2 regions of the Endozoicomonas sp. genome follow, and region 2 is predicted to be linked to the other one. Evidence: predicted binding sites of a transcription regulator. Region 2 holds the regulator's gene; the other holds the start of a gene.
The links. Region 2 encodes PhoB, which activates phosphate uptake and scavenging genes when phosphate is short. Its sites were predicted from a motif close to TGTCATANNNNTGTCANA; they were not measured.

Region 1: a site for PhoB is predicted at 10,975-10,992, ahead of ACOCLE_RS18010 (phosphatase PAP2 family protein). Genes of this name have one in related genera too.

What each region holds. Positions count from the first base shown of each region.
Region 1 covers NZ_OZ239981.1:3,990,570-4,006,661, reverse strand. The annotation lists gene ACOCLE_RS18060 (alpha/beta fold hydrolase) at 1-442, shown strand, start outside; gene bioC (malonyl-ACP O-methyltransferase BioC) at 439-1,344, shown strand; gene bioD (dethiobiotin synthase) at 1,357-2,037, shown strand; gene ACOCLE_RS18045 (acyl-CoA dehydrogenase C-terminal domain-containing protein) at 2,377-4,167, shown strand; gene ACOCLE_RS18040 (hypothetical protein) at 4,290-4,547, opposite strand; gene ACOCLE_RS18035 (DUF3943 domain-containing protein) at 4,888-5,856, shown strand; gene ACOCLE_RS18030 (ISKra4 family transposase) at 5,954-7,234, shown strand; gene ACOCLE_RS18025 (hypothetical protein) at 7,243-7,470, opposite strand; gene ACOCLE_RS18020 (acyl-CoA dehydrogenase C-terminal domain-containing protein) at 7,597-9,375, shown strand; gene ACOCLE_RS18015 (hypothetical protein) at 9,556-10,707, shown strand; gene ACOCLE_RS18010 (phosphatase PAP2 family protein) at 11,274-12,182, shown strand; gene ACOCLE_RS18005 (OmpA family protein) at 12,245-13,282, opposite strand; gene ACOCLE_RS18000 (hypothetical protein) at 13,471-14,010, opposite strand; gene ACOCLE_RS17995 (GspE/PulE family protein) at 14,103-15,842, opposite strand.
Region 2 covers NZ_OZ239981.1:5,010,266-5,026,357, reverse strand. The annotation lists gene ACOCLE_RS22570 (ABC transporter permease) at 1-583, shown strand, start outside; gene ACOCLE_RS22565 (BMP family ABC transporter substrate-binding protein) at 672-1,757, shown strand; gene ACOCLE_RS22560 (chorismate--pyruvate lyase family protein) at 1,819-2,358, shown strand; gene ACOCLE_RS22555 (DUF3050 domain-containing protein) at 2,355-3,167, opposite strand; gene ubiA (4-hydroxybenzoate octaprenyltransferase) at 3,333-4,238, shown strand; gene phoB (phosphate regulon transcriptional regulator PhoB) at 4,380-5,069, shown strand; gene phoR (phosphate regulon sensor histidine kinase PhoR) at 5,200-6,543, shown strand; gene ACOCLE_RS22535 (hypothetical protein) at 6,612-7,052, opposite strand; gene ACOCLE_RS22530 (SpoVR family protein) at 7,500-9,002, opposite strand; gene ACOCLE_RS22525 (YeaH/YhbH family protein) at 8,999-10,276, opposite strand; gene ACOCLE_RS22520 (PrkA family serine protein kinase) at 10,367-12,289, opposite strand; gene ACOCLE_RS22515 (hypothetical protein) at 12,520-12,726, shown strand; gene ACOCLE_RS22510 (dihydrolipoamide acetyltransferase family protein) at 12,772-13,863, opposite strand; gene ACOCLE_RS22505 (alpha-ketoacid dehydrogenase subunit beta) at 13,979-14,962, opposite strand; gene pdhA (pyruvate dehydrogenase (acetyl-transferring) E1 component subunit alpha) at 14,955-16,079, opposite strand; gene ACOCLE_RS22495 (Leu/Phe/Val dehydrogenase) at 16,092-16,092, opposite strand, start outside.

The sequences.
Region 1 (16,092 bases), 1.0 Mb from region 2:
ACAGGCAATGGATCCGGTGCTGTTTACCAGCTTTTATCAAGGAATGTCCCAGTCCCGTGAAAAGACACTGCAGCAGTTTGTTCTGCTCTGCAGTGCTGGCAGCCCAAGACGAAAAGCGCTGTCAAAAGTTCTGCAGTCATTAATGGCTGATGCTGACCTTGATCATCAGGCTGAAGACAGCACTCTGTTGAGTCTTCTGGAAATATTGGGAAAGAGTGACATTCGTTCAGTATTTGGTGATATTCGCTGCCCGGTGACACATCTGTTTGGTAAAGAGGATGCTCTTGTCCCTGCGGGGGCAGCTAACGCCATAGAACAAAATTTTCCGAAGCATCGAGTGCAGGTTCTGGATGGCGGGCATTGTTTCTTTATGGATGATCCTGAGCCTGTTGTCAGTGAGGTACGGAGACTCTCCAGTGGGACAGGGAGTGTCACAACATGAACTCGATCCGTATCCATAATGAGATTGCAGAGGTTACCGAAGACCTTCAACCCGTCTCTTCTTTCAGAGACCTTTCCAAAGGCCAGGTAAACACTCGCGTAAAGCAGCGCATTGCTGAAAATTTCGGCCGTGCTGCGGACAGTTATGATCAGGCGGCCATATTGCAAAAGCGTGTTGCTGCCCGGACGATGCTGGGATTACCGGCACAACTTAGATCAAAACACCTTAACTCAAAAGGTTTGCAGCCTTCCCAATGCATTCTTGATCTGGGTACCGGAACCGGCTTGCACTCACTGACGTTGGCGGGACGATATGACGATGCCGTGGTTGTCGGTATGGATCTGGCCATGGGGATGCTTCAATTTGCCCGGGAAAATACCAGTCACCCCCGTGTTCGCTGGTGTTCTGGTGACATTGAGTCTATCCCATTTCAGTCCAATGCAGTTGACCTAATTTATTCCAGTCTGGCTATTCAATGGTGCAGCTTTGAGAAAGTGCTTTGCGAGGTCAGCAGAGTGCTTAAGCCTGGTGGGACTTTTGTATTTTCTACCCTGGCTGAAGGCAGTCTGAAAGAACTGGATAAAGCATGGTCCCTGGCAGGAGAAAAAGATCGGGTTAACCGCTTTGACTCTTTTGAAGTTCAGAAACGGTGTTTGAATGGCAGTGATCTGGTTAGACAGGCTTTCTCTCTGAAGACTGAAACACTCTTCTATCCAGACGTGATCACGATGCTACGCAGTTTGAAATCTCTGGGGGTCAACACCGTATTAGCGGATAAAGGTGGACTGTTGACTCGACGGAAGCTTGAAGTATTGAAGCAGGCTTATGAACAAGTGCGGGAGCCGGAAGGGTTGCCTTTGACCTATCAGGTAATCTACGGCGTTTTGCAGAAACCACATTGAGAGCAGTAGTTAATGGGGAAAACTTATTTTGTCACCGGCACAGATACCGATGCCGGGAAAACGGTCGTTACCTGCGGGCTGCTTGAGGCGGCTCGATTAAAAGGGTTAACGACTCTGGCCTCAAAGCCGGTTTCTGCGGGATGTCAACAAACGGAAAGCGGCTTGAGAAATGAAGATGCCTTGGCATTGATGGAGGCCATGACGCTTTCTCTACCTTACGAACAGGTAAACCCTCTGGCTCTGGAGCCTCCTATTGCACCTCACATTGCTGCAGAGGAAGCCGGTGTTCGTATGACACTGGATCGACTGGTGGGTTACTGTCGCGGTGCCCTGATGCGTAAAAATGATTTGGCTCTTATCGAAGGTGCTGGTGGCTGGCGGGTACCCCTGAACTCACGGGAGATGCTCACCGGGCTGGCAAAAGAGCTGAATACCCCTGCCATTCTGGTGGTTGGCATGAAGCTGGGCTGTATCAGCCATGCGTTGCTGACCGTTGAAGCCATTCTTCGCGATGGTGTTAGGTTGGCAGGCTGGGTAGCGAATCAGATGGATCCCGATATGAGTCGTTATGATGAAAACTTTGCTACTCTGAAAAACATGATTCCAGCGCCATGTCTTGGAGTGGTGCCATTTCTTTCAGATACCAGTTCCGGCCGAGTTGCAGAGTATCTGGATATTTCTCCACTGGTTTGACTGAACAGCCGGTAGAATAACCTGTCTTAAGAAGAGGATGGCGACAGGCTTTCCTCTGTCTTGTTGCTGTCTATCCCCCTCCGACAAAGACTTCCACTATCCCTTCAGCCAATAATTTTCATAGCGTTTACAAACTACAATCGTTGCTCTTCTTATGGGCCCACATCATTAACCGGTTGATTTAATAACCTTTCCGCTCGTCTATCAAATATTCACCTGCAATAACTTTTGCCGACATGTATTGACATTAATCCTGTCTAAACGTAAGTTTCAAACAACTGTTTGAACTAGTGCTATACTTATCTACATCCATAAGTAAAAGAATATCGAGGATGCGTCATGCCAGAATATAAAGCCCCCCTGCGAGATATCCGGTTCGTCCGTAATGAAGTTCTGGGCTATGAAGAACATTACGCGAACCTCCCTGAAGGCCAGGATGCCACACCGGATATGGTGGACGCGATTCTGGAGGAAGGCGCCAAATTCTGTGAGCAGGTACTCTCACCGCTGAACCGTGTTGGTGATGAGGAAGGTTGTACCTGGACAGAAGAAGGCGTTAAAACCCCAACCGGATTTAAGGAAGCCTATCAGCAGTTTGTCGAAGGCGGCTGGCCTTCACTGGCCAGTGATGCTGAACATGGTGGTCAGGGACTCCCTGCTTCGCTGGGTCTGGTTCTCAGTGAAATGATGGGGGAATCCAACTGGTCCTGGGGGATGTATCCCGGGCTGAGCCATGGTGCAATGAATACCCTGGAAGCTCATGGTACAGATGAGCAGAAAGAAACGTACCTTACCCGTCTGATTTCCGGTGAGTGGACTGGTACGATGTGCCTGACCGAATCTCACTGCGGTACTGATCTGGGTATGCTGAAAACCAAGGCGGTACCACAGGAAGACGGCACTTATCGTATTACTGGCACCAAAATCTTTATCTCTGCCGGGGAGCACGATATGGCGGAGAATATTGTTCATATCGTTCTTGCCCGCCTGCCGGATGCTCCTGAAGGTACCAAAGGTATCTCCCTGTTTATTGTTCCCCGTCATCGCCCGGATGCTCTGGGGGAAAGTAACGGTGTCAGCTGTGGTTCCATCGAGCACAAGATGGGGATTCATGGGAACGCCACCTGTGTGATGAACTTTGACGATGCAACCGGTTATTTGATTGGTGAGCCAAATAAAGGTTTGAACTGCATGTTCACCTTTATGAACTCTGCGCGTCTGGGCACAGGTATTCAGGGGCTCGCTCATGCAGAAGTGGCTTATCAAGGCGCTGTCCGATATGCCCGTGACCGACTGCAGATGCGCTCTCTCTCTGGTCCTAAGAACCCTGATGGTCCTGCCGACCCGATCATTGTTCACCCGGATGTTCGACGCATGCTGTTGACCATTAAGGCGCTGACTGAAGGTAACCGTGCGCTGGTTTACTACACGGCACAAATTGCGGACTTAATGAACAGCCCTGATGAAGACGTCCGGAAACAAGCGGATCTGGAACTGAGTTTCCTGACCCCTATTGTTAAGGCGTTCATGACTGAGACAGGTTTTGAAGCAGCTAACCATGGTCTGCAATGCTACGGTGGCCACGGCTTTATCAGTGAGTGGGGTATGGAGCAGAATGTTCGTGACTGCCGTATCTCCATGCTTTATGAGGGAACAACAGGTATTCAGGCTCTGGACCTGTTGGGTCGTAAAGTCCTGATGACTCAGGGCGCCACCATGAAGCCTTTCACCAAGGTAGTTCATAAGTTCTGTCAGGCTCAGGCGGACAATGAAGGTCTTCAGGAGTTTATTAAGCCGTTGACTGCCTTGAATAAGGAATGGGGTGATCTGACCATGCAGATCGGCATGAAGGCCATGCAGAACAAGGAAGAAGTTGGAGCTGCTTCGGTTGATTACCTGATGTACTCCGGCTATGCCTGTCTTGCTTATTTCTGGGCCCGAATGGCACTGACTGCAAAAGAAGCTCTGGCCAATGGTACCACTGAAGAAGGGTTCTATAAGGCTAAGATCCAGACTGCGCAGTTCTACTTCCAACGCCTGCTGCCAAGGGCTCAGATGCACAAAGCCTGCATCGAGTCGGGTGCTGACAACCTGCTGGCCATGAAAGAAGAAGATTTTGGCGACGTTTAATTAGCTTGTCTGGCAGACTGAAAGCTAATTTTTAGGCTACCTGTTGGTAGCCTTTTTTATTGGTGAGTTATTAATTTATGCTCCATCTTGTCAGTCTCAGTCCAACAGGATCTGGGGAAGGCTTACTGCATTTCATCAAGAATCATAAAACTGAGGAAGATCGTAGGTAACGCAATAATCATGATAACGGGAAGTGCTGGATTAAATAGCATGAGGGTACCTGCCACTAACCAGATAGCTCTGACCCAGCTGCGCTTTACACGCTCTTTTCTTGATAAGGTTCTGGCATGGGATCTGACCAGCAAACCTGTCAGCTGATTAATCAGGGTTGAAAAAAAAATCTGCAGAATTGCTGTTAACAGTGCAAGAAGATATCGCATAAACCGCCTGACTATCTGGTCAATAATATCGGAACAGCAGGACAGCTTATCTTCCGGAGTATAGCAATTGAATCAACACTATTTGACCTGGTTAATGATCAAATAAAGGCATTAAATTTACGTTAGCTTACTTCATCGGCAATTGGCACTTATTTATGATGATGGTTGCGGGGAAAACGTATTTTTCTCTATTTTCACTCTTTTGGTGCATTTTAATACATTTAATAGATGCATGAGCAGCTTTGCCAGATATAAAAATATGGTCTATAAAAATGGGTTTGTTTTCTTAAGACCTTGGAGCTGAATTCAGCAAATAACGCTGTGTTGATGTCGCATCATTATGAAGAAGAATACCCAAACTACAAAAAACCTGTTGATTCTTCTTACCCTCTTTTTTTTGCTATCAAGGTCCATAGAGCCTGTTTTTTCTGATGATTTTAAAAGGAAACCAAACCAGTTGGCTTTATTGCCTGCTATGGACTACCAAATGCCAGCCCTTAAGGATGACGTATTGAATCATTATCAGCCCCAGAATGAGCTTGCTGGATACCCTCAATCCTTTGAACAGCATGATCCATTGCCATCTGATAACTGGCGCTGGTCTTTGAAGGATAAAGACAAAGATTGGGATATCACTCTGTTTGATAAGTATCCGGAAGAGAATCAGGCCAAACTTTGGTATCAAACAAAAGTGACGTTTGGATTGGCGCTGGGTGTTCTGGGGGTGATTGCTCTATTACCAGAGAGTGTTTCCAAATGGGATAAGTCAGAAATCAGACCCATCAAAAAGTGGTGGAACAATGTAAAGTCAGGGCCTGTCTGGGACACCGATGAGTGGTACATCAATTATATCGGGCACCCTTATTTTGGTGGTGTGTACTATGTAATGGCTCGTTCATCAGGGTATAACCAGTGGAACTCGTTTGTTTATTCTTTCTTGATGTCCACTTTTCTGTATGAATATGGCATTGAGGCGATGTGTGAGCCGCCCTCCATTCAAGACATTATTATCACTCCTATTGGAGGCTGGCTCTATGGCGAATGGGCTTATCAGAAAAAACTGAAAATTCTGGACAATGACAGTGAAGTGATGGGATCTAAGGCGCTGGGTTCTACCGCTCTGTTTCTGCTCGACCCGGTTGGAAAAATCAGTCAATGGATTGGTGGTGATAGTGATGAGGGAGCCATACAGAATTTGTCGATTCGCTTAAGTGTTATGCCTCCGGCTTCCAGCTTTTCATCCTACCGGAAAAAGTCACTCGACCTTGATGACCGCTACTTTGGCGTTGAAGTTTTCTTTAATTTCTAAATACGACAATTAAAGGGTGCTCTCTCTGAATGATTGAAACAATAGTGCTCTATTTTCACAGCTACTATGGGAACACCACTCATAATAGTTAACTGTCATGCCCGCTTCTGTTATTTCCAGCTCTACCAAAAGCATCGTTTTGCAAATTGAAGTTTCTATAGATTCAGGCAACATGCTGAATCTTGAAGATAGTTTACAGCGTGCACTCAATGAAGCCGGGCAGCTTGGAACAAAAGAGTTATTGGGGCTATTTGAATCACCCAATAAAGAACCTATCGTCGTTAATCAGCAGAAGTGGAACTACAAAGGAAAGGTTCTTAAGCACTATGAAACCTTATACGGTCGTATACCTTTGGAGCGCTCCGTATATCAGGGTGTCAGAGGTGGCAGTACTCTGGCAGCACTTGATCTTCGTGCCGGTATTATTGGTTCAGCTACCCCCAAATTTGCCAAGTCTATCGCCTGGAAATACAGCCAGATGCCAGCGCCTGCGGTAAAAGAAGATTTTGAGACCAACCATCAAAGGACGCTTTCAAATTCTTATATCAAGCATTTATCGGACAGAGTAGGTGCATTAATTGAAGACCAGCAAGACACTCACTACCACCTTCCTCCACTAAAAGAGCCTGTTGAAACAATAGCCATTGGTCTGGATGGAACCTGCATGCTGCTTTGTGAAGAAGGCTGGAGGGAAGCCATGTGTGGGACATTGAGCCTATATTCTGCAGATGGAGACAGGCTCCACACGATATATACAGCCAGTTCGCCAGAGTATGGTAAACAAAGCTTTATGAGCAAGCTCGACGAGGAGATTGCAGATCTAAAACGACTCTACCCAAATGCCACATACATCGGGGTAGCTGACGGGGCTAGAGAAAACTGGAGTTATTTGAAACAACATACCTCTGGGCAGATACTCGATTTTTATCATGCATCTGAATATTTAGCTGGAGCAGCGGAAGCACTGTTTCCAACCAGTAAGGCGAAGCGACACCAGTGGCTTGAAGACAGGCTACATAGTTTGAAAAACAAGCGTGGAGCAGCCAAAAAAATCCTTCAGGAAATTGAATCAGCCGAGCTCCCGAAAAAGACAATCGCACTGACAGAGAAGCGCTACAAAGCTGTGAGCTATTTTACAAACAATCACCAGTTAATGAATTATCATCAGGCGCTTAAACGCCATTGGCCAATAGGTTCAGGAGTTACTGAAGCGGCTTGTAAGACTCTGGTAAAGCAACGATTATGTGGTTCTGGAATGAGGTGGAAAGCAACAGGAGCGGAAGTGCTTTTGACAACAAGAGCACTGATCCAGAGTAAGGGGCGCTGGGAACAACTTTGGTCTGAGTTCATGACTGGAAAGGTTGAAGCTAACCTATGAGTCAGTTATCAAATTGAGAGAGCACCCCAATTAAACACAAAGAACCACAGTCTTTTGCTGAAAAACAGGTGCTTTTCGGGTAGTATAGCGCAACGGAACTCAACAGCCTGTTTGATTAAAAGCTGTTCTGGTGTGGTTGCGATAAATGAGTCTAAATCTCCCGCTTCTTTGTGAAGTAGCCCCGCTATCCCCTCCAGAAGCAGATATTTTGTATCACTATTTCTCAACACCATCATGGACGCTCAGATCCTACAGGTTGCCAGTAAACAGCTATGAGCCACTTTGGGTCTTCCTGCGTACAACTTAGTAGGATAATGGCTGTATTCCTATAGTAAGAAGAATAATTCCAGGAGTGGAGAGTAATGGCCGAGTACAAAGCCCCCCTTCGTGATATGCGCTTCGTAATGTATGACGTGTTCAACGTGGCAGAACAGTGGTCTCAGTGGCCTGCTGTCAGTGAAACGGTGGATCAGGAAACTGCAGATGCTATTCTGGAAGAAGCAGCCAAACTGGCATCTCGTACCATTGCACCGCTGAATCGCTCAGGAGACGAGGAAGGGTGTAAGTGGGATAGTGGTCAGGTTACTACTCCAGAAGGTTATAAAGAGGCCTATAAGCTGTTTGCTGAAGGTGGATGGAACGGACTTGGTGGTAACCCCGTCTATGGCGGTATGGGTATGCCCAAGGTGCTGGCTGCCCAGTTTGATGAAATGGTCTGCAGTGCCAGTCTGGCATTCACTCTCTATCCAAGTCTGGGGGCCGGGGCTAGTCTGGCTATTGATGCCCACGCTTCCGATGCACTTAAAGAAGCGTACCTGCCCCAAATGTATTCCGGCGAGTGGGCTGGCACCATGTGCCTGACCGAACCTCATGCTGGCAGTGATCTTGGAATCATTCGTACCAAAGCGGAAGACAATGGAGATGGGAGTTACGCGGTCACCGGTACCAAAATCTTTATTACCGGTGGTGATCACGATCTTACCGAGAATATTATCCACCTTGTGTTGGCCAAGCTTCCCGATGCACCTCCTGGGCCCAAAGGTATCTCTCTATTCCTTGTGCCTAAGTTTCTGGTGAATGAGGATGGGTCTCTGGGGGAAAGAAACAGCCTTGCCTGTGGTTCAATTGAACACAAGATGGGTATCAACGCATCCGCAACCTGTGTCATGAACTTTGATGGAGCCAAGGGCTATCTAGTTGGAGAGTTGAATAAAGGCTTGAACGCCATGTTCACTATGATGAACTATGAACGTCTGTTTGTGGGGATTCAGGGGCTTGGCAGTAGTGAGATGTCGTACCAGAATGCTCTCGAATATGCTCAGGATCGCATCCAGGGACGTTCAGCCAGTGGTTCTGTTCAAAAAGATAAAGCAGCAGATCCACTCTTGGTTCATGGGGATATCCGGCGGATGCTGCTGAATATGAAAGCTTTGAACGAAGGTGGTCGAGCTTTCTCCACTTATGTGGCCAAGCAGCTGGATATTGCCAAGTTCAGTCAGGATGAGCATGAAAAAGAAAAGGCTTCCGCTCTGGTGGCGTTACTGACACCGGTAGTAAAAGCCTTTTTGACCGATGCCGGTCTGGAAAGCTGTGTTGCAGGTCAGCAGGTGTTTGGTGGTCACGGCTTTATCCGAGAGTGGGGGCAGGAGCAGCTGGTTAGGGACGTTCGTATCACTCAGATTTACGAAGGTACGAATGGTATTCAGGCACTGGATTTGCTTGGACGTAAGATTGCCTTGAGCGGTGGTACCTACCTTGAAACATTCCTGAGTGAAGTTCGGACATCTGTCGATTCTAATGATGAATTTACTGAAGAACTGCTGGCTGCTGTTGATAAGCTTGAGGAACTTACTCGCAAGCTTCTGGCGCAGTCCAAAAATGACCCTAATGTCATAAATTCAGCCTGTGTTGATTACCTGAATGCTTTTGCTTATGTTGCGTACGGCTGGATGTGGTCATTAATGTCTAAAACGGCAGCGAACAAGCTTGCGCAAGGTGATGAAGGTCAATCCTGGCTGGAAGCCAAACAGGTGACCGCTCGCTATTATTTCAAGCGTTTATTGCCTCGCTTTGAAAGTTCAGCAGCAGCTGCTCTTTCGGGAACTGAGGAACTATTTACCTTATCTCCTGATCAATTCTAATTGAAAGCAGCAACTGTTTAGCTGAAAACCATGGATAAACCCCGCTTTGCGGGGTTTTTTGTTTTTAGGTCTTAATTTTTCGGGATTACGGCCAATAAAAATAGAGAAATCCTGGTTCTTCGTTGAATGAGTGTTTACTGGTTCGCGGAATCTTTACTGAAATAAATTTCGGGTATACACATGATTTTCAATTCAGCCTATCGATCTTTATATCAGGTGTGTTTCTATCTATTGATCATGATCTCTGGAAATCACGCCTATGGGGTTGATGATGTTAAACCTCGGGTACATGCCAATAACTTTCTTTTAAAACAAAAGGATACAGGTCAATGTCTCGTAGTAATGGAAGAGCTGGAAGGCTGCAGCTCTGAAGAAAATAGACTGATAGATGGTTGTGTTAATAGCAATAGGGTTGTGCTTGAGGAATGTAACGAACAAAATTCTGAGCAAAGGTGGGTGTTTGACTTTCAAAATAAACGAATTCACTCATCGCAAAGAAGGGCTGATTTATGTTTGACCCGGTTGTCGAAAAGTTTATCTATGGATATTTGCCAGCCAACAAGCTTGAAGCAGTTGTGGTTTTTTAATCAACAGGATCATCTTTTCAGTCGAGTAGATTTTCTTGACTCTCTTGCATTTGTAAAACTATTGCAAAGTAATACGGATACTCCTTCACCCGTCACTTTTAACTTTATTGACTCTGAAACTGGGGATGATCAATGCTATTTGAGCCCTTTTACAGGTAGGGTAGAGTGTTCAGGATTTGAAGTTGATGAAGAGGCTCTGCAACAACAGGAGGTTGAGTTCTGGAGCTGGTCAGGGTATTGGCCATGGCAACCAAAGCAAATAAAACTGACAGAAGATCTGAAGCTTGGTGATTTCAGAAACAATCATTGTCTTGCGGTAACGCAATGTCATGTAGATAGTGTTGGTCAGTACGACTGTTTTGGTGGAGTAAAAGTTCAGGTAAGTGCCTGTCAGTCCGTAAGTCATCAGACCTGGCGTTATGACCTTGTTTCTAAAAGACTGTTTAATAAACAAGCAGGGGAGCAGTTTTGCTTAAGCTGGTTATCGGGAAAATTCACATTAGAGCACTGTTTACCGGGTAGTGCTGTGTCTCAGAGATGGTATTTTGCCCAGGGAAAAGGAAACAAGTATGCAGAGAGAGGTCAGCTGCGTTGGTTTTCGAATTCAAGGGAGCATTATAATTATATTAAAGCCCTTGACTTTGACCCTATAGTTAAATTTGAAATATTAAATAAAGATAGTCAGGGAAAAGATTGCGGTTATGATCCCATTGATGGCCTTTGGAAAGGTCTATGTACTAATTAAACTATTTGATAAGTTGAGTAATTCATAATTCCTATTTACGATTTAGTTATCGGTTTTTTTCGTTTCTATAAGTAGATATCCCTCTTGTATTATTTAAATGACTCGAGCATTGATTCTTTTTTGTGACTCAAAAGAAATTCACTGCTACTTTTGCATACGTCAGAGGGTTTATATAAAAATAATTTTCACACATATATTAATGGTAGATTCAATGGTTTTTAAATTAGAATGACTAAGTGGTAATCTTTTCTTTTTTATCACACTTCTTGTCAAATATTTGTAGTATAAAAATAGTAAGTAATTTTTGGATGATCGATGATTTCTCAGAAATTATCTATTCGGCCTGCTTGGTTGGATATGAAATAAATGGCGGTAGAAAAGCGATGTTTTTTCTGCATATTTTTAGGGTGCACGTCATATCAATGATGTGGAAAATGAAATTATTCTTTTAAACATAATGCCATTCATTGAGTGCTTGCGATCTGATTTCTTAGGCCGTTTTTGTCATTGACTGGTATGAGTGCCCTGTTTTTAAGCTGCTAACCAAAATAAGAAAGGAGCTGTTTGTGACTGATTTACTCCAGTGGGGGTTGGATTTTGTTGCCTGGATACAGCAATACCGTAATCCAGTAAGCGATGAATTAATGCAGCATATTACCGACCTGGGAGGGAAGTATTATATTTATTTTTTGCCACTTCTTATCTGGTGCCTGAATTTCCGTTTTGTGATTCGTATTTGTACGATGTTTTTACTGTCATTTTTTATCAATGTCTGTTTCAAGGATGTACTGACTCTACCAAGACCATTTGATGTAGATCCAGACATTACCCCGAATCGGGAGTGGGGGTACGGTATGCCAAGTGGTCACTCTCAAAACTCAGCATTGTTATGGATTATGTTGGCGATAGGCGTTGCAAAACGGTGGTTCTGGTTTATTGCGCTATCTATTGGGCTTTTGATCGGTTTTTCCAGAGTGTATTTTGGTCTTCATTTTCCTGGGGATATTCTGGGAGGGTGGTTGTTAGCAGGTATCTTATTGTGGGCATACTATGCATGGGAGGATCGGGTTTCATCAGGTTTGAATAAACTGTCTACTTCTCAGTTGTTAGCCGGTTTTACATTCATAATGGTAGGACTCGGCTTTCTCTATATGTCCGTACTTGAAATGCCAATAATGACTGGTTTGGTCGCTATTAGCTTTGGGTTTGGGTCTGGTGCCATATTTACCATAAGGATTTTGCGTTACAACGGTTTTGGCAGCTTATGGAAGCGAATACTTCGTGGTGTATTAGGATTAAGTGTTCTTATTTTCTATCTTAAGTTCACAGGAAGTTTATTTCCCGAGACAAAAGACCTTGAGTATTACAGGGTACTTATAATAGTTAACACTATTGCTGGACTGTGGCTATCACTGGGAGCTCCCTTGATATTTTCTCTGTTGTTACTTGGCGGGAGATATCCAGTAAAGAACTAGCCTATTGTATAGCAGCCTGCCCGGGACAGGCTGCCAGATAAGATCAATGAAGTCTGGCCAAATTACTGGATGACTTCTGCAACTACCCGGCGGTTTTGTTGCCTTCCTGCTGCTGTCATGTTACTTGCAACTGGATCGATCTCACCAAAACCAATGGCTTCAATCCGGCGTTCATCAATACCATGTAGCTCAATTAATGAATGGCGAACAGCATCAGCTCTTTTTGTTGATAGATTCTGATTGTAATCTTCATGACCTCTATTGTCAGTGTGTCCTTCTATACGAATTTTCACATCTGGATAACGGCTCATGAAACTGCCCATCTTGCTGATCATTGACATGGCTGCAGAGCTAATATGGTCTGAGTCAAAATCGAAGGTGACCAGCAGATTAATCTCTTCCGTCGGTATACAGCCTGTCTGGTCAACACCTGCTCCGGATACCGTTCCCGGACAGAGATCGAGAGTATCCAGAATTCCATCCTGATCGCTATCTACCCTGGCTACTGGCTCTTTCGCTACTAGAGCCTCACGAGTCACCTCGGCAGATTGTCGTGCTGTTGGTGAAGTACTGCCGAATGTCCAGTTGAACGCCACAGTAAACATACTTTCAGTCTGGCTGTAGTCTAGGCTTCTTACTGCACGAACATCACTTTGTAGTGACAGGTTGGGCGTTAGTACGTTTCTGATACCTACTCCTGCATTCATACGGGTATCGTCCCGCTTTTCACCGGCATCCGGCTTTTCCTGAAGTTCGTCAAAACCAGCAACCAAGTAGGGCTTCAGACCGTTGTTCCAAGGACTTAATTCATAAAAGGCATCCAATCGATAGCTTTTTAAATCAACCTTACCACTATTGTTGTGGTCAGTTGTGTACTGGGAGTAAATACCAGCGATGCTAAAGCGGTCGTTAAATCGATAACCTGCGCCTATTTCCTGAGCGAAGGAGTTATCCAGTTCCCGGTAGCTGTCCAGCGCGTTGTAACTCGCACCAACCGATAGGGTAACTCCTTTATTAGCTTCCTGTGCAAAAACTGAGTGACTGAAAATACCAGCTACTGCCATGGCAATAGCTGATTGTGCGAAGCTGCGCACGTTCATGGATTGCTCCCTGATCTCTGAATTATATTGAAAGTATCTGCACCGGAAATGCAAAATGCTGACGCCCTGTTAGGATAAGGGATTATTGAAAAAGACTGAATGTCTGAATAGAGTCAACGTACACTAAAAAATACTGGTGGGCTTGTAATAACGCGAAAGAGCAGAATGCATTTGCTATCAAGAGAGTCTTATTTTTGAAGGTTTCGTATCAATAAGCTAACCCCTTCCTTTAATTCTGCAATAGCATGTGGGGCGTAGGATATTTCCAGCCACCGTTCTTTTTGGTGGTTAGAAGATGGATAAAACACCCAGCATAGCTGCTCCTGCCATGAGCAGTCGGACTGAAGGTCGTAGTTAATGCCGTATACCGGCAAGCTCCGGTTACCTATTTGTACGCCATATTTCCCTTGCTCACTCCGAGTGGCAATAATGGTTCCTTCGTTGTTGGCATGGATCTGGTAAATTAATCTTGGATTTTCTTTGCCCTCCTTATGGTTGTATATGGCATTGGCTTTCAGCAGGCTGTTTATATAGTTTTCTAGAGTATGCCTTCGATCCTGATTAGGTGTATTTTCTGTTATTTGTCTGGCAAAAGAACTGGGCTCTTCGGTAGCAACAAGCTGTAGGTTTCCTCTATCCAAATAGGTAACAGTCGTCATCTGCTTGTTGTCAGCGAAAACAAGAACTGGGATGGCTGCTATCGGCAAAAGTAAGGACAGTTTCTTCATGTATTTAAACGCCCCGAATTAATTTTTCTTATTTTTCGTTCAATAACCATTCCTTGAGGTTAACCAAGAGAGCCTTTTCCATCAAGTTATCGTCATTCGGGAGTTACCCGCATCACTTCTTCTACTGTCGTGAGGCCATGGGCGACTTTCTGTGCTCCTGAGAGCCTCAGGCTATACATCCCTTCTTTGATGCACTGGCGGGCCAGCTGTGCAATATCAGGGCTGTCGTTAATCAGGGCTTTGATCTGATCGCTCATGGTTAAAATTTCGTACAGTCCAGCACGCCCGCGGTAACCTGTTTCACGGCAGTCTAGACAACCCACCGGCTGGAATATTTCTGTGGGTGCTGATGCTGACCATGGTCTGGTTAATGCTTTCCAGCCGTTGGGGTCAAGAGGTGCTTTTTCTTTGCAACCGGGGCAGAGTGTTCTGACCAGACGCTGGGCCATGACACCCAATACCGTGTTCTTGATCAGATAGGGGGGAACCCCAAGCTCAAGCAGTCGTGTTAAGGCGGAGGGGGCGTCATTGGTATGCAGTGTCGAGATTACCAGATGTCCGGTGAGTGCCGCCTGAATAGCCATCTCAGCCGTTTCCAGGTCGCGAATCTCTCCAACCATAATTATGTCAGGGTCTTGCCTTAGCAGGGCTCTGAGACCTGAAGCAAAAGTAAGGTCGATGTTGTGCTGAACCTGCATCTGATTAAAAGCGGGCTCAACCATCTCAATGGGATCTTCGATAGTACAAACATTTACCTGGTCAGTGGCCAGCTGCTTGAGTGTTGAATAGAGCGTAGTGGTTTTACCGGAACCCGTTGGTCCTGTAACCAGAATAATACCGTTGGGTTGTGCAGACATTGCTTTCCAGCGTTTTTCATCTTCTCTGGAAAAGCCAAGGTCACTGAATGATTTGACAAGTACTTCTGGGTCAAAAATACGCATGACCAGCTTTTCACCAAAAGCTGTGGGTAACGTTGATAAACGCAGCTCCACTTCATAGCCATCCGCATTGCGTGTTTTCAGTCGCCCGTCTTGAGGTTTGCGCTTTTCAGCTACATTCATTCTTCCAAGAATCTTGAGTCGGCTGGTCACTGCGGCGGCAACCTTGGCTGGCATTTGATAAATTGAGTGAAGTACACCGTCAATACGAAAACGCAGGTTGCACTGCTCACGTCGGGGCTCAATGTGAATATCACTGGCGCGTTGTTCGAAGGCATATTGCAAAAGCCAGTCAACAATATTCACAATATGCTGGTCATTGGCATCAGGAGCCTTCATGTTGCCAAGTTCCAGCATTTGCTCAAAATTATTGAGTGATGCTGAATTGACACCATCATCGGAGTTGGCTCCCATCACCGATTGGGCAAGCCGATAAAATTCGACGGTATAACGTCGAATATCGGTTGGGTTGGCAACCACCCGCTTGATTTCCTTACGACTGACGTGACGCAGATTGTCTTCCCAGCTTCGATGCCAGGGCTGGGCTGAAGCCACTAGAATCTCTGTACTATTGACTTCAACAGCAAGAATTTGATGTCGAATGGCAAAGGCGTGGGACATGATGGGCGTAATGGCTACAACATCAATTTTCAGAGGATCGATGTGAAAGTAATCCTGGTCTGCCAGTTCTGCCAACCACTGGCACAGGTACTCAATATCGAGTTTTTTACCTCGTGGCCCGGAGTCATCCAACTCGAGACTTGCTATGTATTCCAGTGGGTGTAGACGAATCTGTTCTGGTGTTCGTGCACGGCTGAGAATATCATCGGCCACTACCTGATCGATATGCATGCTCCTGACCAGATCAGACACAACCATTGCCAGATCCAGCATTTGCTCCCTGTGTTGCAGGCCATTTGCTTTCACATTGCTCACTTGAAATACCGTTTGAAGCTGCAGGGGTGTAAATTCTTTATATTCTCTCTTTTTTTTCGGCGTGGGGACAAATGGATTTATGTCCACATGTAAAGAGTGCTGTTATCAAGTAATGATTGATGGCGAATTCGAAGGCTGATCAATAATCTATTAATGCTGTTTTTTTTCCAGCAGGGCTGTAACCAACTCGGGAAAGTCGTCAATATCC
Region 2 (16,092 bases):
GGCACTGGCAGGATTTCAGCCCGTTTTGATTCCGCTTTTATCAGACATACCGGTTCTGGGCAAAGCCCTGTTCAGTCAGGATGTTCTGGTTTACTGCTCGCTGGGTATCGCACTGGCTATCTGGCTGTTCTTCCGCTTCAGCCGCCCCGGTCTTGTAGTGAAAGCCATCGGGGAAAGCCCTCACTCTGCCACAGCCGTAGGCTTACCGGTCATACTGACGCGCTGGCTGGCGCTACTGTTTGGTGGTGCCATGGCTGGCCTCGGGGGAGCTTATCTGTCATTGGCTTATACGCCGCTGTGGGCAGAAGGCATGACCGCAGGACGCGGTTGGATTGCACTGGCACTTGTCGTATTTGCCAGCTGGAAAGTAGAACGGGTATTACTGGGAGCCTGGTTGTTTGGTTTGGCAAGCATTATGCATCTGGTACTTCAGGGCATGGGAGCCTCCATCTCCTCCAACCTGCTGGCAACCTTGCCCTACGTGGCAACGATTATTGTTCTGGTCCTTCTATCAAGTAACCAGTCCAGAAGTCGGCTGCTGGCCCCCATGTCTCTTGGCAAACCCTACCATCCGGCGGGGTAGTCTCTATTAACGGTTCCACTCTGGCTTGATACGGAATTCAGGCCATTATTCTAATGATAAAACAGACCTCTAAGGAGCTGATCATCCCATGAAATCCCTTATCAAAAAGGCCATCGTCTCCGTGGCAACGGCAGGACTGATGACCCTGTCCACACTCTCTTCGGCTGTAGAAAAGCCTCTAAAGGTTGGCTTTGTCTATGTGGGCCCTGTCGGTGATGCCGGCTGGACCTATGGCCATGATGAAGGCCGACTGGAGATGGTTGAGAAGCTGGGCAAGAATATCGAAACCACGTATGTTGAGAGTGTTTCTGAAGGTGCGGATGCAGAGCGAGTCATCCGTAAACTGGCACAGCAGGGACACGACCTGATATTCACCACTTCATTTGGTTACATGAACCCAACGCTGAAAGTAGCCAAGCAGTTTCCCAACGTTAAATTCCAGCACGCGACTGGTTACAAACGTGGGAAGAATGTTGGCACCTACTCTGCCCGTTTCTATGAAGGTCGCTACCTGACTGGCGTTATCGCCGGACACATGACCAAGAATAATGTGATTGGCTATGTTGGCTCATTCCCGATTCCTGAAGTGGTCCAGGGAATCAATGCCTTTACGCTTGGCCTTCGCAGTGTAAACCCTGACGCAACGGTGAAAGTGGTCTGGATCAATAGCTGGTACGACCCAGCCAAAGAGCGTGAAGCGGCTGAGTCACTGATTGCCCAGGGTGCCGACATCATCAACCAGCACACCGATTCACCTGCTCCGGTGCAGGCTGCCCAGGACAAGGGCGTGTACGCCTTTGGCTATGACACGGACATGACCCGCTTTGGCCCTGATGCCCACCTGACCGGTAGCATGGTTCACTGGGGTGGCTTCTATACCGATACGGCCAAAGCGGTACTGGATAAGCAGTGGAAGCCAGAAGATGTATGGGGTGGTTTCTCGGCAGGCATGGTTGAAATGGCACCTTATAACAAAGCCATACCCGAAAAAGTCATTGCTCAGGTCGAAACCTTCAAGGAACAGATTGCAGATGGAACATTTACTATTTTTGAAGGTCCCATCAAAGCGCAGGATGGTTCCATCAAAGTTTCAGAGGGTACAAAGCTGAACGATGGTGATATTCTTTCCATGAACTGGTATGTGGAGGGTGTTGAAGGCTCATTGCCTAATTAATCCCCACTTGATTGACAGATCCTGGAGTCGTTGGTTCGACTTCAGGCAGGATGTACTGCTGATGCCCCTTGCTGATTTTGCTGATATGAACTGGCAACCCGCTCAAGAAGCCAAAACGATTCCTGATGCTCTTCGTGAAATGATTCTGGATCAGCACTCGCTTACCCGGCGGCTGAAGCAAGTACACAACAATGAATTTTTTGTCCGAGTCATCTCCCATGACTGGCAGGAACCTGATGCATCAGAGAAGGCCTTTCTTCATTGTGATGATCAACGTGCCAGTATAAGAGAAGTCCTGCTTTTTGGCTCAGGTCAACCAGTTGTTTTTGCCCGCAGTGTTTTGCCTGAGTCAAGCCTGTCTGGTGAGAATAAAGTACTGTTGGAACTGGGAGACAAGCCATTAGGTGAATACATTTTCAGTCAGCCCGGCCTGCGTCGAGGACCGATAGAAGTTACCGATATGAAAGCCAGTCAATTTAACTCACAACTCGATTTCGATTTTGAAACAGAAATCGCCTGGGCCAGGCGATCCCTGTTTTACCTGAGAGAAAAACCTATCTCGGTTTGTGAGGTTTTTCTACCTGAGCGTGAGCAACGCTAAGCGTTACTCTCATCGATAGTCTCGGCTTCATGAGCAGCCCCCTGCTGCTCTTCAGCTGTAACTCTGTCTATTTGTTCTTCAAGACCATCCCAAAATCGTAACCGAGATGAGATGGCCGTTTTAGCTTTATCAACTGCAGCCTGCTCTGCAGTTTTGTCTCCATTGATACACTGTTTCAGCAGACTCTCTGCAGCTGGGCCATGCTCATTTCCATCAAGGTCGATGTGCCTCTCCAGATAGTAAGTCATGGAAGGAACTGACTTCGGAGGGATTTCCCAATGATTCAACAAAGAAGAAAACATCTCCGGAATGGCATCTTCACGCCCAAAAAGAAAATAGCTGGCCACCTCTGGTAATGAACCATGTTGGGCTACCTTCAGCGTATCCGAAACAAATGCCTGAATATATTCTGGCACATCAGCAACCACCAGGGCCTGCTGCCAGGGAACACCAGTCTTAATGCTATAAATGACCTGCTCAATTTTGCTGGTGTCTGCTGATACTTCACGCATGGCTGCGAGATACATTTCCAGATGGCTCATTGGTGTACCATGCCGATCCTTATCCGTCTCTTCATAGAGAATAATTTCATTAATGAAGCGGGCAGACCGGGCATCCGGAACAGGCACCCAGGGTAGCTGCATGGAAGTAAACTCAAGCTGCAATCTTTTCGCCAGCGACATAAAATCCCATACAGCAAATACATGAGCTTCCATGAAGACCGACAACTTTTCCACACTATCAATTTTCTGGTAAAGGGAGTGATTGAAAAGTTGTTCTCGAAGAGGGCGTAAGTCTTTTGTAAACATGATAGTCTCCTGCTGTAAGCGATTGGCTCTGGCAGGCCGACAAAACAAAGACTACATAGACATTGGATACATGGCAGCCTGGCTGCTCACCTATGTTTATCGGCACAACATTTATCGGCTGGAAGGCCCTGACTATTTTCAAAACACAGGTTTTTACGGGCGCAGATGAAACTCATACAATCAATAACAGGCTCTAATAAATGTGCAGAGCTGCTTGATCAGCATCTGCCACGCTGGAAAGACTTTATTCAACTGGCTCGCCTAGATCGTCCTATTGGTATCTATCTATTGTTATGGCCAACACTATGGGCGCTTTGGCTTGCTGCTGATGGTACTCCCACTGTACACAATCTTGTGGTTTTCATTCTGGGCGTCATTTTGACTCGCAGTGCTGGCTGCGTTGTTAATGACTATGCTGACCGGCATTTTGATGGTCATGTAAAACGAACTCATCAGCGCCCATTAGTGACGGGAAAAATAACGCCCAAAGAAGCCCTTATATATGCCGCCAGTCTATTTTTAATCGCCTTTGCACTGGTACTGACCACCAATATTTTAACCATCTACCTTTCCTTTGCCGCCCTGCTACTGGCGTCTGCCTACCCTTTTGCCAAGCGACACACTTACCTACCTCAAGTGGTACTGGGAGCAGCATTTGGTTGGTCAATCCCCATGGCGTATGCAGCTGAAGCCGGTACATTGACAACTCAGGCATGGCTTTTGTTTACAGCTAACCTACTATGGACCGTTGCCTACGATACCCAGTATGCCATGGTGGACAGAGACGATGATTTGAAAATTGGTATTAAATCCACAGCCATTTTATTTGGTGAAATGGATAACCTGATTATCGGCTGCTTTCAGGCTTTTACTCTGGTAGCGATGGCCATGCTGGGGCTGCAGCTTGAATTGGCCTGGCCCTTCTATTTAAGTCTTGTTGCCGCGGCTGCTGGCTTTACTCATCAGCAATGGTCAACCCGTAACCGTGAAAGGGATCCTTGCTTCAAAGCCTTTCTTTCTAACCATTGGGTTGGAGCAGTTATTTTTCTTGGCATTCTCTGCTCACAATAAGCATCTGCAGGTCACCGTACTTACGGTGACCCTGACAAATTTCATACTACGTCATTTTTCTGTAACATTTTGCCGTTGTAATACCTGAAACATAGATAATTAGTTGTTGAATAAATCTGCATTCAATCTCGGGGTATTCTCATGTCTGGCAAAACAATTTTAATTGTGGATGATGAAACACCCATCAGGGAAATGGTCGCTATGGCTTTGGAAATGGCGGGATACCAGTGTCTGGAAGCCGCTGATGCAAAACAGGCTCATTCACTGGTGGTTGATAGCAGGCCAGACTTGATACTGCTGGATTGGATGCTTCCCGATATTTCTGGTATTGAGCTGGCCAGACGACTAAAGCGTGACCAGATGACGGCAGAAATTCCAATCATTATGCTGACAGCTAAAGGTGAAGAGGATCATAAAATCCAGGGGTTGGAAACCGGGACAGATGATTACATCACGAAACCTTTCTCCCCCCGTGAACTGGCTGCTCGACTCAAGGCGGTACTTCGCAGAACCCAAGGTATGGACGAACAATCACCTATTGTCGTTAAAGGGCTGGCACTCGACCCTGTCAGTCATCGCGTCAGTATTGACGGTAACCCCGCAGAGATGGGACCAACTGAATACCGACTGCTGCAGTTCTTTCTGACTCATCAGGAACGTGCCTACTCCCGTGGCCAATTGCTTGACCAAGTCTGGGGTGGCAATGTGTATGTTGAAGAGAGAACGGTTGATGTACATATCCGTCGTCTTAGAAAAGCTCTGGGCAGTGACTATGAAAATTACATTCAGACTGTCAGAGGTACTGGTTACCGCTTCTCTACCAAGGCATAAAACCTGATTCGGGATTTTACCTGGATAACATAAACAGGATGTCAGAATATTTTTCGTCGACATCAGCAGGTGACAGTAGGATCATGAGCAGGCTCAATAGCCATAGGCTAAACAAACTCCGGTATTACATGTGACAAGCTCTCTCCGATCCTGGTTTATTGGTCGAATGGTGTCCGTTCTTGCAATCGGGCTGCTTGCAGGCTGGTTAGTTGACCAGATTTTTCTAGGACTTTTTATTACTACCTTGTCGTATTTAGTCTGGAATCATCATCAGCTACATCGTCTGCTTAGATGGCTTGATGAAGCCGCTCATAAAGAGCTGGATCCTCCTGAAAGCAAAGGAATCTGGGGCGAGATTTTTGATGGCATTTATCGAATACAACGTAGACATAGTCGTTCAAAGCAGCGACTTGCTAACGTAATTGAGCGCATACAGGAATCAACTGCCGCCCTAAACGACGGGATAATCATGGCAGACCAAAATGGTTGCCTTGAGTGGTGGAACCGTGCTGCAGGCGAACTGCTTGGCCTGCAAATGCCCGATGATCAGGGGCAACCTCTGACGAACCTTGTTAGAAATCCCAAATTCGCCAGCTATATGGAAAATAGCCGAGGCAAAGAACCAATTAAGATTGACTCCCCTGCCCACGAAAACCGACAACTGCAAATAGCAATTACCGTTTATGGTCAGGGCAATCGACTGCTTTTAGTAAGAGATGTCAGTCGTTTACATCAGCTTGAGATAATGAGAACAGACTTTGTTGCCAATGTTTCTCATGAACTGAGGACGCCCCTGACGGTCATTTCTGGCTATCTTGAGACAATGAGCGACGGAATGGAAATGAATCCTGATACGCCGCCTATGTTCAAGCGAGCTCTTAGCCAGATGCAGGAACAGGCATCAAGAATGCAGCGCCTGATCGAAGACCTTTTATTGCTTTCACGTCTTGAAGCGACTGAACCGGAAAGAATAAGCCAGACAGTAAAACTGAAGCCACTGCTTTTGGGAATAATAAATGACGCTAAAGCACTGAGTGGTGAAAACCAGCACCAGTTACAACTGGAATGTGCAGAAGATGCCTCAGTCACTGGTGACGCCATGGAGTTACGCAGTGCATTTTCCAATCTGGTTTATAATGCCATCCGCTATACACCTTCGGGTGGAAAGGTTCATGTGAAGTGGTGGCAGGATCCAGAGGGTGGTCACCTTATGATTCAGGACAATGGTGTAGGCATAGACCCTGTTCATATTCCAAGACTGACCGAGCGATTTTATCGTGTGGATAAAAGCCGAAGCCACGCAACAGGTGGTACGGGTTTAGGGCTGGCGATTGTAAAACATGTTTTGTTAAGGCACGAAGGTCGTATCAGTATCAGTAGTCATCCGGGCAAAGGCAGTCGGTTTATCTGTCATTTCCCATTATCAAGAATCAACTCGACCAAAGTGATCCAAGCTAAAGAGCCAGATATTTGAGGTTAAACACAGCCTATTAAATAAAAAAGGGCCTTTCTGGCCCTTTTTTACGAAAGATCAAACAGTATTTACTCTTCGATCTGTTCCAAAGCGCAGTCCAGACGCTTCTTACCAGTGCGCTCCAGGTAAGCTTGAAAATCACGTGGCAGACGGCCAGTGGTAGCACCTTCCCACTTGATGCGCTCACCTGATTCATTCTCATATTCAAAAGTGTACTTTTGAATATTTCTGCGACGCTTTGGTGCAGCTTCATCCAGTTCCAGGTTACCCAGACCCAGGTCATTCATGGAAACACCACGGTCAGCCATAATCTGCTTGATCGCTTCAATGCTTTCCTGCTTCTTCTTACGCTTTTCTTCGTCTTTAACGCGAGCTTCCTGCTTCTCAGTCAGAACATCGTTCAGACGAGAAATGATACGCTCCAGATCTTCAGCGTGTACATCTTTAAACAGAGAACGAATACGGGTTTTGCTGCTTAAACGATGCAGAACTTCTTCAAAAATATTCATTTACTTTACGACTCCTTGGTCTTGATAGAACTTCCTACTTAGGAATAAAGATGTTCAATTCGATGATCTTTATACAGCAAGATTTTTTTAGATGGAAGTACCATTATATAAATATTAAAAATAATGTGAATCGATGATAGTAAAAACTGACAAATTATTAATCCATAGTTGAACAACAGATTACATCATTCGGATGTATTTTTGATCAAACTATTAATAGCTATAAAAGAAATAAGTTGTATAAATCATAGAGATAGTTCAAATGCAGTATTTGACTAAAGACATGCAGTTCTTACCGGTGAGTTGTGACTGGCGAACACCTTTCAAGTACTGCGCTCGATGATGATAAAAAACAGCACTTTCAGGAATCGTCCTGTGTGTTTTAGATGCGTACTGGCAGTAACTTATGTGCCCCTACCACTAGGTCATATAAATACGAATAGATTTCTATTTCCTCTTACTATTTTCACTGCATTGCCAGCTTTGAGTTACTGCACCATTTTCGAATGATTCAATCTCGACATCAAATTGCCAAATCCGGTGAATATGCTTCAGAAGTTCATCTGTCTCTTTCCCCAGAGGCCGACCTTGATGCTGATAATGACGAAGAGTCAGCATTCGATCACCTCGAACATTCACATTATAAACCTGAATGTTTGGCTCTCTATTGCCAAGATTATACTGAGCCGCCAGTGACTCACGTATTTCTTTATACCCCATTTCATCGTGAATACTATCCACTTCAAGATAAGAACGGGACTCATCATCCAGAATTGAAAACAATCTTAAATCTCGCATTACCTTGGGTGACAGGAACTGAAGGATAAAGCTTTCATCCTTAAAGTTTTTCATAGCAAAGTGGACGGTATCCAGCCAGTCACTTCCAGCAATATCTGGAAACCACTCTCGATCTTCATCCGTAGGGTTTTCACATATACGGCGAATATCCATAAACATATTAAAGCCAAGAGTATATGGGTTGATACCACTGTAATGCGGGCTATCAAAAGCCGGCTGGTAGATAACGCTGGAATGAGAATGAAGAAACTCCAGCATAAAACCATCGGTTACCTTTCCTTCATTGTACAGCTCATGAAGAAGGTGGTAATGCCAGAAGCAGGCCCATCCTTCATTCATCACCTGGGTCTGTTTCTGGGGATAGTAGTATTGGGCAATTTTTCTGGCAATTCGTAATATCTCTCTCTGCCAGGTTTCCAACAGTGGGGCATTCTTTTCAAGGAAATAGAGCAGGTTCTCTTCTGGGTCTTTAGGGAATCGCTCTACCTGTTCCTGCTCTTCTTTCTCAACTTTGGGAATCGTTGTCCATATATCGTTTAATGTTCGCTGAATATATTCCGCTCTCTCTTCCTGTCTGGCCTGCTCCTGTTCAGCCGATAAGGGTCTGGGTCTTTTATATCTATTAACCCCCTGATTCATTAAGGCATGGCAAGCATCCAGTATTTCTTCAACCGCCTCGATACCATATTTCTCTTCACACTCAGCAATATAATTTTTGGCAAATAGCAGGTAATCAATAATAGACTCAGCATCTGTCCAGGTTTGAAACAGATAATTCCCTTTAAAGAAGGAGTTATGTCCATAGCTGGCATGGGCTAATACCAGAGCCTGCATGGTCATCGTATTCTCTTCCATCAAGTACGCAATGCATGGATTTGAGTTGATCACTATTTCGTAGGCCAACCCCATCCGACCACGTTGATAGTTCTGCTGAGTATGAAGAAAGTGCTTACCAAAACTCCAGTGGCTATACATTAATGGCATACCGGTTGAGGCATAGGCATCCATCATCTGTTCGGAACTGATGATCTCAATCTGATTCGGATAGGTATCCAGTCTGAATCGATCAGCAATACGAGCAAGCTCTTTGTCATATTGTTGAACCAATTCAAAGGTCCACTCCGGACCAGTAGAGATCAACTTGCTGCTCATGCATTTTCCTTTTTTTCAAATAGTTTGCGGAAAACCGGGTAAATATCACTGGGCGATTTAATCTGCTGCATGGCAAAGTGATCTTTAAACTTTTCAGCTACACTCTGATACTCACGCCATAAGTTCTGATGAGCACGATCTGTGATTTCTACATAACAGTAATACTGAACCTTTTGCATAATCTGTTCGGTCAGAATTTTGGTGCAAACACTGGAGTCACCCTCCCAGTTATCCCCATCCGATGCCTGAGCAACATAGATATTCCAGTCAGCGGGGCTGTAACGTTTATTGATAACATCCCGAGTCATCTCAAGTGCACTGGAGACTATAGTTCCGCCAGTTTCTCTTGAATAGAAAAAGTCATCTTCATCCACCTCTTTTGCCGCTGTATGATGACGGATGAAAACCACTTCAATCTCTTTGTAATTACGCTGTAGAAACAGATAGAGCAGAATAAAGAACCGCTTAGCCATGTCTTTGATATCCTGGGTCATCGATCCAGACACATCCATCACACAGAACATAACGGCCTTATTACTGGGAGAAGGTACTTTGACCATGTTGTTGTATTTCAGGTCAAAATCATCAATAAATGGTAGCTTTTTCAGTTTGGCATTAAGCTCTTTTATACGTTCTCTTAACTCAATGGCTCTTTGCTGATCTGTTTCATCAGGGCTTACTTCCATCTCCCTGAGTTCTTTTTTCAGTGCGCGTATTTCACGTCGATCACCGCCGGATAATGCAATACGGCGAGCATGCGCTGAACGCAGGGAACGCACTACATTCAAGCGATCTGGAGAGCCTGCGGTCGTATACCCTGCCTGCCGGATCTTAAACTCCGTCATATCCTCAAGCTGCTTTCGAACCAGGTTCGGGAGCTCCAGGTTATCAAACATATATTCCAGAAACTCATCGTGATTTATCTGGAAACTGAACTCATCCATTCCGTCGCCGCTATTACCGGCCTTTCCTTTTCCACTGCCAGAACCACTGCCACCAGATGGGCGCTTAATACGATCACCACTGACAAACTCTTTGTTACCAGGATGTACTTGCTTATAACGCCCCCCCTGACCGTGGCGAAACACCGGCTCAGAAAGATCTTTTTTGGGAATAGTGACTTCACTGCCAGATACGACATCAGTAATGGAGCGTTTATTCACAGCATCGGACACTGCTTTCTTGATATGCCTTTTGTATCTCTCAAGAAACCGCTGGCGATTGACGGTACTTTTGTTTTTTCCATTCAACCGTCGATCGATAATAATACTCATGATCACGCTCCTTGTGTAAAACAGGGTAGAGTGGCAAACAAGGCGAGAATCCGTTCGCCCTGCTAAGTTGCCACTCTACCTGGACTGCAGTTACTGCGACTTGCGCACCCTGATATACCATTCAGCAAGCAACCTGACCTGCTTCTCGGTATACCCTCTTTCTACCATGCGCTTAACAAACTCATTATGCTTCCTCTGGTCTTCCTGACTGCCTTTGGCATTAAATGAAATAACCGGGAGAAGATCTTCAGTATTAGAGAACATTTTCTTCTCAATCACTGTGCGCATCTTTTCGTAGCTGAGCCAACTCGGGTTTTGCCCGTTGTGATTAGCCCTGGCCCTGAGCACGAAATTGACTACCTCGTTACGGAAATCTTTTGGATTTGCGATACTGGCAGCTTTCTCGATTTTCTCCAGCTCATCATTGATTGCCGAGCGGTCCAGAATATCGCCGGTTTCAGGGTCACGGTACTCCTGATCCTGAATCCAGAAGTCAGCATAAGTTATGTATCGGTCAAAAATGTTCTGTCCATACTCTGAGTATGACTCAAGATAGGCGGTCTGTATCTCTTTACCCAGAGACTCAATGTACTTGGGAGCCAGGAACTCTTTCACATAGCGCAAATAACGCTCGTGCACCTCTTTTGGATACTGCTGCTGCTCAATCTGCTGCTCCAATACGTAAAGCATGTGGACCGGGTTAGCTGCAATTTCCGTTGGGTCAAAGTTGAATACCTTTGAGAGAATCTTGAAAGCAAAACGGGTAGACAAGCCTTCCATACCCTCATCAACACCCGCTGAATCTTTATACTCCTGCAGTGGCTTGGCATTGGGGTCCGTATCTTTCAGGTTTTCACCATCATAAATCCGCATCTTGGAATAGACATTGGAATTTTCGGGTTCCTTGATTCGTGACAAGACTGTGAACTTTGCCAGCATCTTTAATGTATCTGGCGCACAAGGGGAATCTTTCAGAGAACTGTTAGCAAGAAGCTTCTCATAGATATGAATTTCTTCGGTCACCCGGGTGCAGTAGGGCACTTTGACGATATTTACCCGGTCAATAAAGGCTTCATTGGTCTTATTATTCTTGAACGACTGCCACTCCGATTCATTCGAGTGGGCAAGAATGATTCCGTTATAAGGAATGGCCCCCATACCTTCAGTACTGTTGTAGTTACCTTCCTGGGTAGCGGTCAGCAGTGGGTGGAGAACCTTGATTGGTGCCTTGAACATTTCCACAAACTCCATCATGCCCTGGTTAGCACGGCAGAGTGCCCCGGAGAAGCTATAGGCATCAGGGTCGTCCTGTGAATATTCTTCAAGCTGGCGTATATCAACCTTACCGACCAGGCTGGATATATCCTGGTTGTTCTCATCGCCAGGTTCAGTCTTGGCAATGGCCACCTGATTAAGAATACTCGGATGCAGCTTCACCACCTTAAATTTGGTGATATCACCGCCAAATTCATTTAACCGCTTAACCGCCCAGGGTGACATGATTCCACCAAGGTAACGATTGGGGATACCATACTCTTTCTCAAGAATGTCGGCATCTTCACCAGGATTGAAAAGATTCAGAGGGGACTCAAAAACAGGTGAACCTTTTATTGCATAGAACGGGACTTTTTCCATTAATGCTTTCAGCCTTTCTGCAAGAGAAGACTTACCACCACCGACGGGCCCTAGCAGGTAAAGTATTTGCTTCTTCTCTTCCAGCCCTTGAGCTGCATGCATAAAATAGGAAACGATCTGCTCAATCGCTTCTTCCATCCCATAAAATTCACGGAATGCTGGATAGCGTTTAATCAGTTTATTGGAGAAAATACGACTGAGCCTAGAATCCCTCGAGGTATCAACCATCTCAGGCTCACCAATGGCCATAAGCATACGCTCAGCCGCATTGGCATAAGCAGAAGGATCTTTCCTGCACAGTGCCAGATACTCTTCGATGGTCAGCTCTTCCTGCTGGGTTGATTGAAATCTCTGCTGATAATTATTGAAGATGTCCATGCCTTCACCCGCCTCTGTCTGCTTTTGTTACCAGGAACGTTTGACCGATAGCTAATCTGGAAGCCCACCCTTCTCAAGTACGCTATCGGCAGAGTCAGAACTTTGACCACATTTTTTTATAACTTTTATCGAGCAGCTCTGAATGCCAGAAAGCAGTTCATACTGATCAAAAATGCTATAGAAAAAGGTGACATATAACGCCCGTCAGACAAACCAGAGAACTCTGTGTCATGACCGGCAAAAGCGGGATACGAAAATTCAGTCTAAAAAATCTGGCCTACATTGATGCACTTTTTATAACAACTGGCTTCCTTGCAGCATGCTGGCAGAGATATTATCCTTCATCGCTCGCAACTTCTGATGGTCTCGCACTTAGCCTTTTCGTCCTGGAAAAGCTGCCCGACAAGCATGGCACTATCAAAACATCCCTTGTTTGATAGCGCATTTTTTCTTGCCCCAGATTTTATAATGTGGATTTTTGACTACTTCTGCAACTGTTGAATCATTGCATAGAGGAAACGTGTTGCTTCACCACCCGTTGCTGCGCGGTGATCAAACGACAGTGACAAAGGCAAAGTACGGTGGCTCTCAGGCTTACCATCAACGCTGACTATTTCTTCTCTCAGCCTGCCAACACCGATAATACAAACGGTTGGAGGCACAACTACCGGCGTAGCATATTTCCCGGCAAAGACACCAAAATTACTCAACGTGATAGTTGCACCCTGAAGCTCTGAGTTTGGCAGACTTCTGTCTTTCACTCCTTCTCTAAGCTTATTAATACTTTCACGTACATCCCCTTTCTTCATTCTTGCGACGTCGCGTAAAACTGGAACAAACAACCCTTCCTCACTGTCAACTGCCAGTCCCAGGTCAACAGAATCATGAAGCTGCCTGCTCATTGAAGCACCATCAAACCAGGCATTAAGCGCAGGCTCGACTTCACTGGCACTGGCAATCGCCTGAATCAGGCGAACAGTGATGTCTTCTTGATCTTCCCAGTGATCAATATCCGCGTCATCAAACAACGTGACCTGGACGACTGAAGCATGAGACTCTGCCATGGTGCGGGCCATATGCTTACGGACACCTTTCAATGGCTCTGGATTTTCCAGGGGATAGGAAATTGTATTTTGTACAGCGTTTCTACGGTTTGTTACAGCACCAAGATCTACCTGAAACTGCTCAGCCAGTGATTTAAGTCCACTTTGTGCAATATGAGATGAAGACGTTTGCTGAGCCTGTCCATCTGCTGGTGAGCCAATAATAAAAGAATCATCTCTATTGGTGCTGGAATCATCACTGGCCAGTTTACCAACTACAGTACCGCTATCTTCCTCATCGGTTACAAATTCAACCAAAGGAGCTCCTGTGAGAATAGTGTCTCCAGGCTGACCACAAAGACGGGCAATCACTCCTGTGCAGGGTGCAGGAACTTCAACAATGGCTTTAGCTGTCTCGACAGAGACCATGGGCTGATCTTCCTTGATGCTATCACCTTCTCCCACATGCCATTCGACAATGTCTGCTTCAGGAATACCTTCCCCTAAATCTGGTAAATTGAAAAAGCGCATGACTGTACCCTTTTATTATAAAAATACTGTCTGTTTTCAGTTCTGCAGTTCTGACAGCATTTGCCGCTCAGGGCTATTTAAATAATGATGCCGGTATTAGCAATAATCTGCATGACTAGTGTCTGGCAAGGCTCTTGATTGATGCTCTGACAATATCATCTACCTGTGGTAGATAATGATCCTCCATTCGGTAGTAGGGCATTGTCGTATCAAAACCAGTGACACGCTCAACGGGGGCCTTCAGATCATCAAACGCCCTTTCCATGAGACCGGCAGCAATCTCAGCTCCTACCCCAAAACTCCGGCAAGCTTCATGAACGATGACACAGCGCCCTGTCTTCCTGACTGAAGTCAAAATAGTCTCCATATCGAGGGGCTTGATGGTAGCGACATCAATCACTTCTGCAGCAATGCCATGACTCTCCAAAACGTCGGCTGCCTCCATGGTTTCCCGAACTGACGCTCCCCAGCTTACCAAAGTCACATCCTGACCCACTTTTAAAGTGAAACAGGTATCCAGTGGCAGAGGATCACTGGAAACATCAACCACCTGTTTGCTTGCCCGGTATATACGCTTTGGCTCCAGGAAGATCACCGGATCAGGTTCATTAATAGCAGCACGAAGCAAACCATAGGCTCTAACGGGTGACGATGGGATTACCACTCTTAACCCCGGAATATGGGCAAACAGCGCTTCAGTGCTTTCCGAATGATGCTCCGGGGCATGGATACCTCCACCAAAGGGAGCCCGCAGCACCAGAGGACACGCCAACCGTCCCCGGGTTCTGTTTCTCATGCGTGCTGCATGGCAGATTAACTGTTCCATTGCAGGAAAGATGAACCCCATGAACTGTATTTCCGCCACTGGTTTCATCCCCTGGGCAGCCATACCCACACTGATACCCGCAATAAGGGTTTCAGCCAATGGTGTATCCATAACCCGCTTCAGACCATACTTATCCCGCAATCCCTGAGTTGCCCGAAAGACACCACCATTGACCCCAATATCTTCACCAAGCAACACAACATCCGGATCAATGTCCATAGCATGATCAAGCGCCAGATTGACGGCCTCAACCATGGTCAGTTTGTTATCCATTGAGATGACCTCCGGCTGAATTCATGCTTCCCTGACGCAACTTTTCTCTGGCAAGCGCATCGTTTTTCTGTTGCTCCAACTGAGCTGGCATATTCGCATAGTGATAATCAAACAGGTCTTCAATAGCAGGAAGCGGTGTGTTCAGGTAGGTTTCCACTGCTCTCTCAATGATACGATCAGCCTCTTCTTTTAAAGCCTGCTCTTTTCTCTCATCCCACAAACCTCGGTGATGCAGGAAGTTACGAAGCCGCTTGATGGGTTCTTTATGCCAGGCATCCTTGAGTTCTTCACTACCCCGGTAACGGCTGGCGTCATCAGCAGTGGTGTGATCGCAAAGCCGATAGCTGATAGCTTCTATCACGGTAGCCCCCTTACCCTGTCGGGCACGATCAATAGCGGCACTCACCACTTCATGAAGTGCGATAACATCATTGCCGTCAACCTGATAAGAAGGTAAACCAGCGGCCAGCCCTTTCTGTGCCAGCGTCGGCGCACCTGACTGAATTTTTCTGGGGACCGAAATAGCCCACTGATTGTTGTTAATGATATAAACCACTGGTAGCTGCCAGGCACCTGCCAGATTCAACGCTTCACCAAAATCCCCTTTAGACGTAGCACCATCGCCCAGTGCACATAATGCGACTTTCAAAGGATCACCGGCCTCGTGCCGAATCTTAATGGCTGTGGCAATACCTGCCGCGTGCCCAGCCTGAGTAGCAATGGGTACACAATTGGGTAAATCCTGGCCCCAGGCTGAGCTGGCACTCCCTCGCTCATCACCGCCCCAATAGAGCATGACATCACTGAGAGGGATGCCTCTTCTCATCAATCCCGGAAGATCTCGATAATAAGGAATCAAAACATCTTCTTTTTCCAACAGGGCAGCGCAAACCGTACTGATAGCTTCCTGTCCAAGACAGGAAGGGTAAGTGCCCATCTTACCAGTCCGCTGCAACGCTACTGCTTTATGATCCCCCTGTCGGGCTATCACCATGGTTCGATAGTAATCAATGAGAATCTCTTCATTACCGACCCAGGCCGGCAGCTTTTTTATGACTTCGCCTTCAGCATCCAGAAACTGCTCCATGGAAAGCGACGTGTTTCCTGCTAAATCCATTATTGCTCCCCCC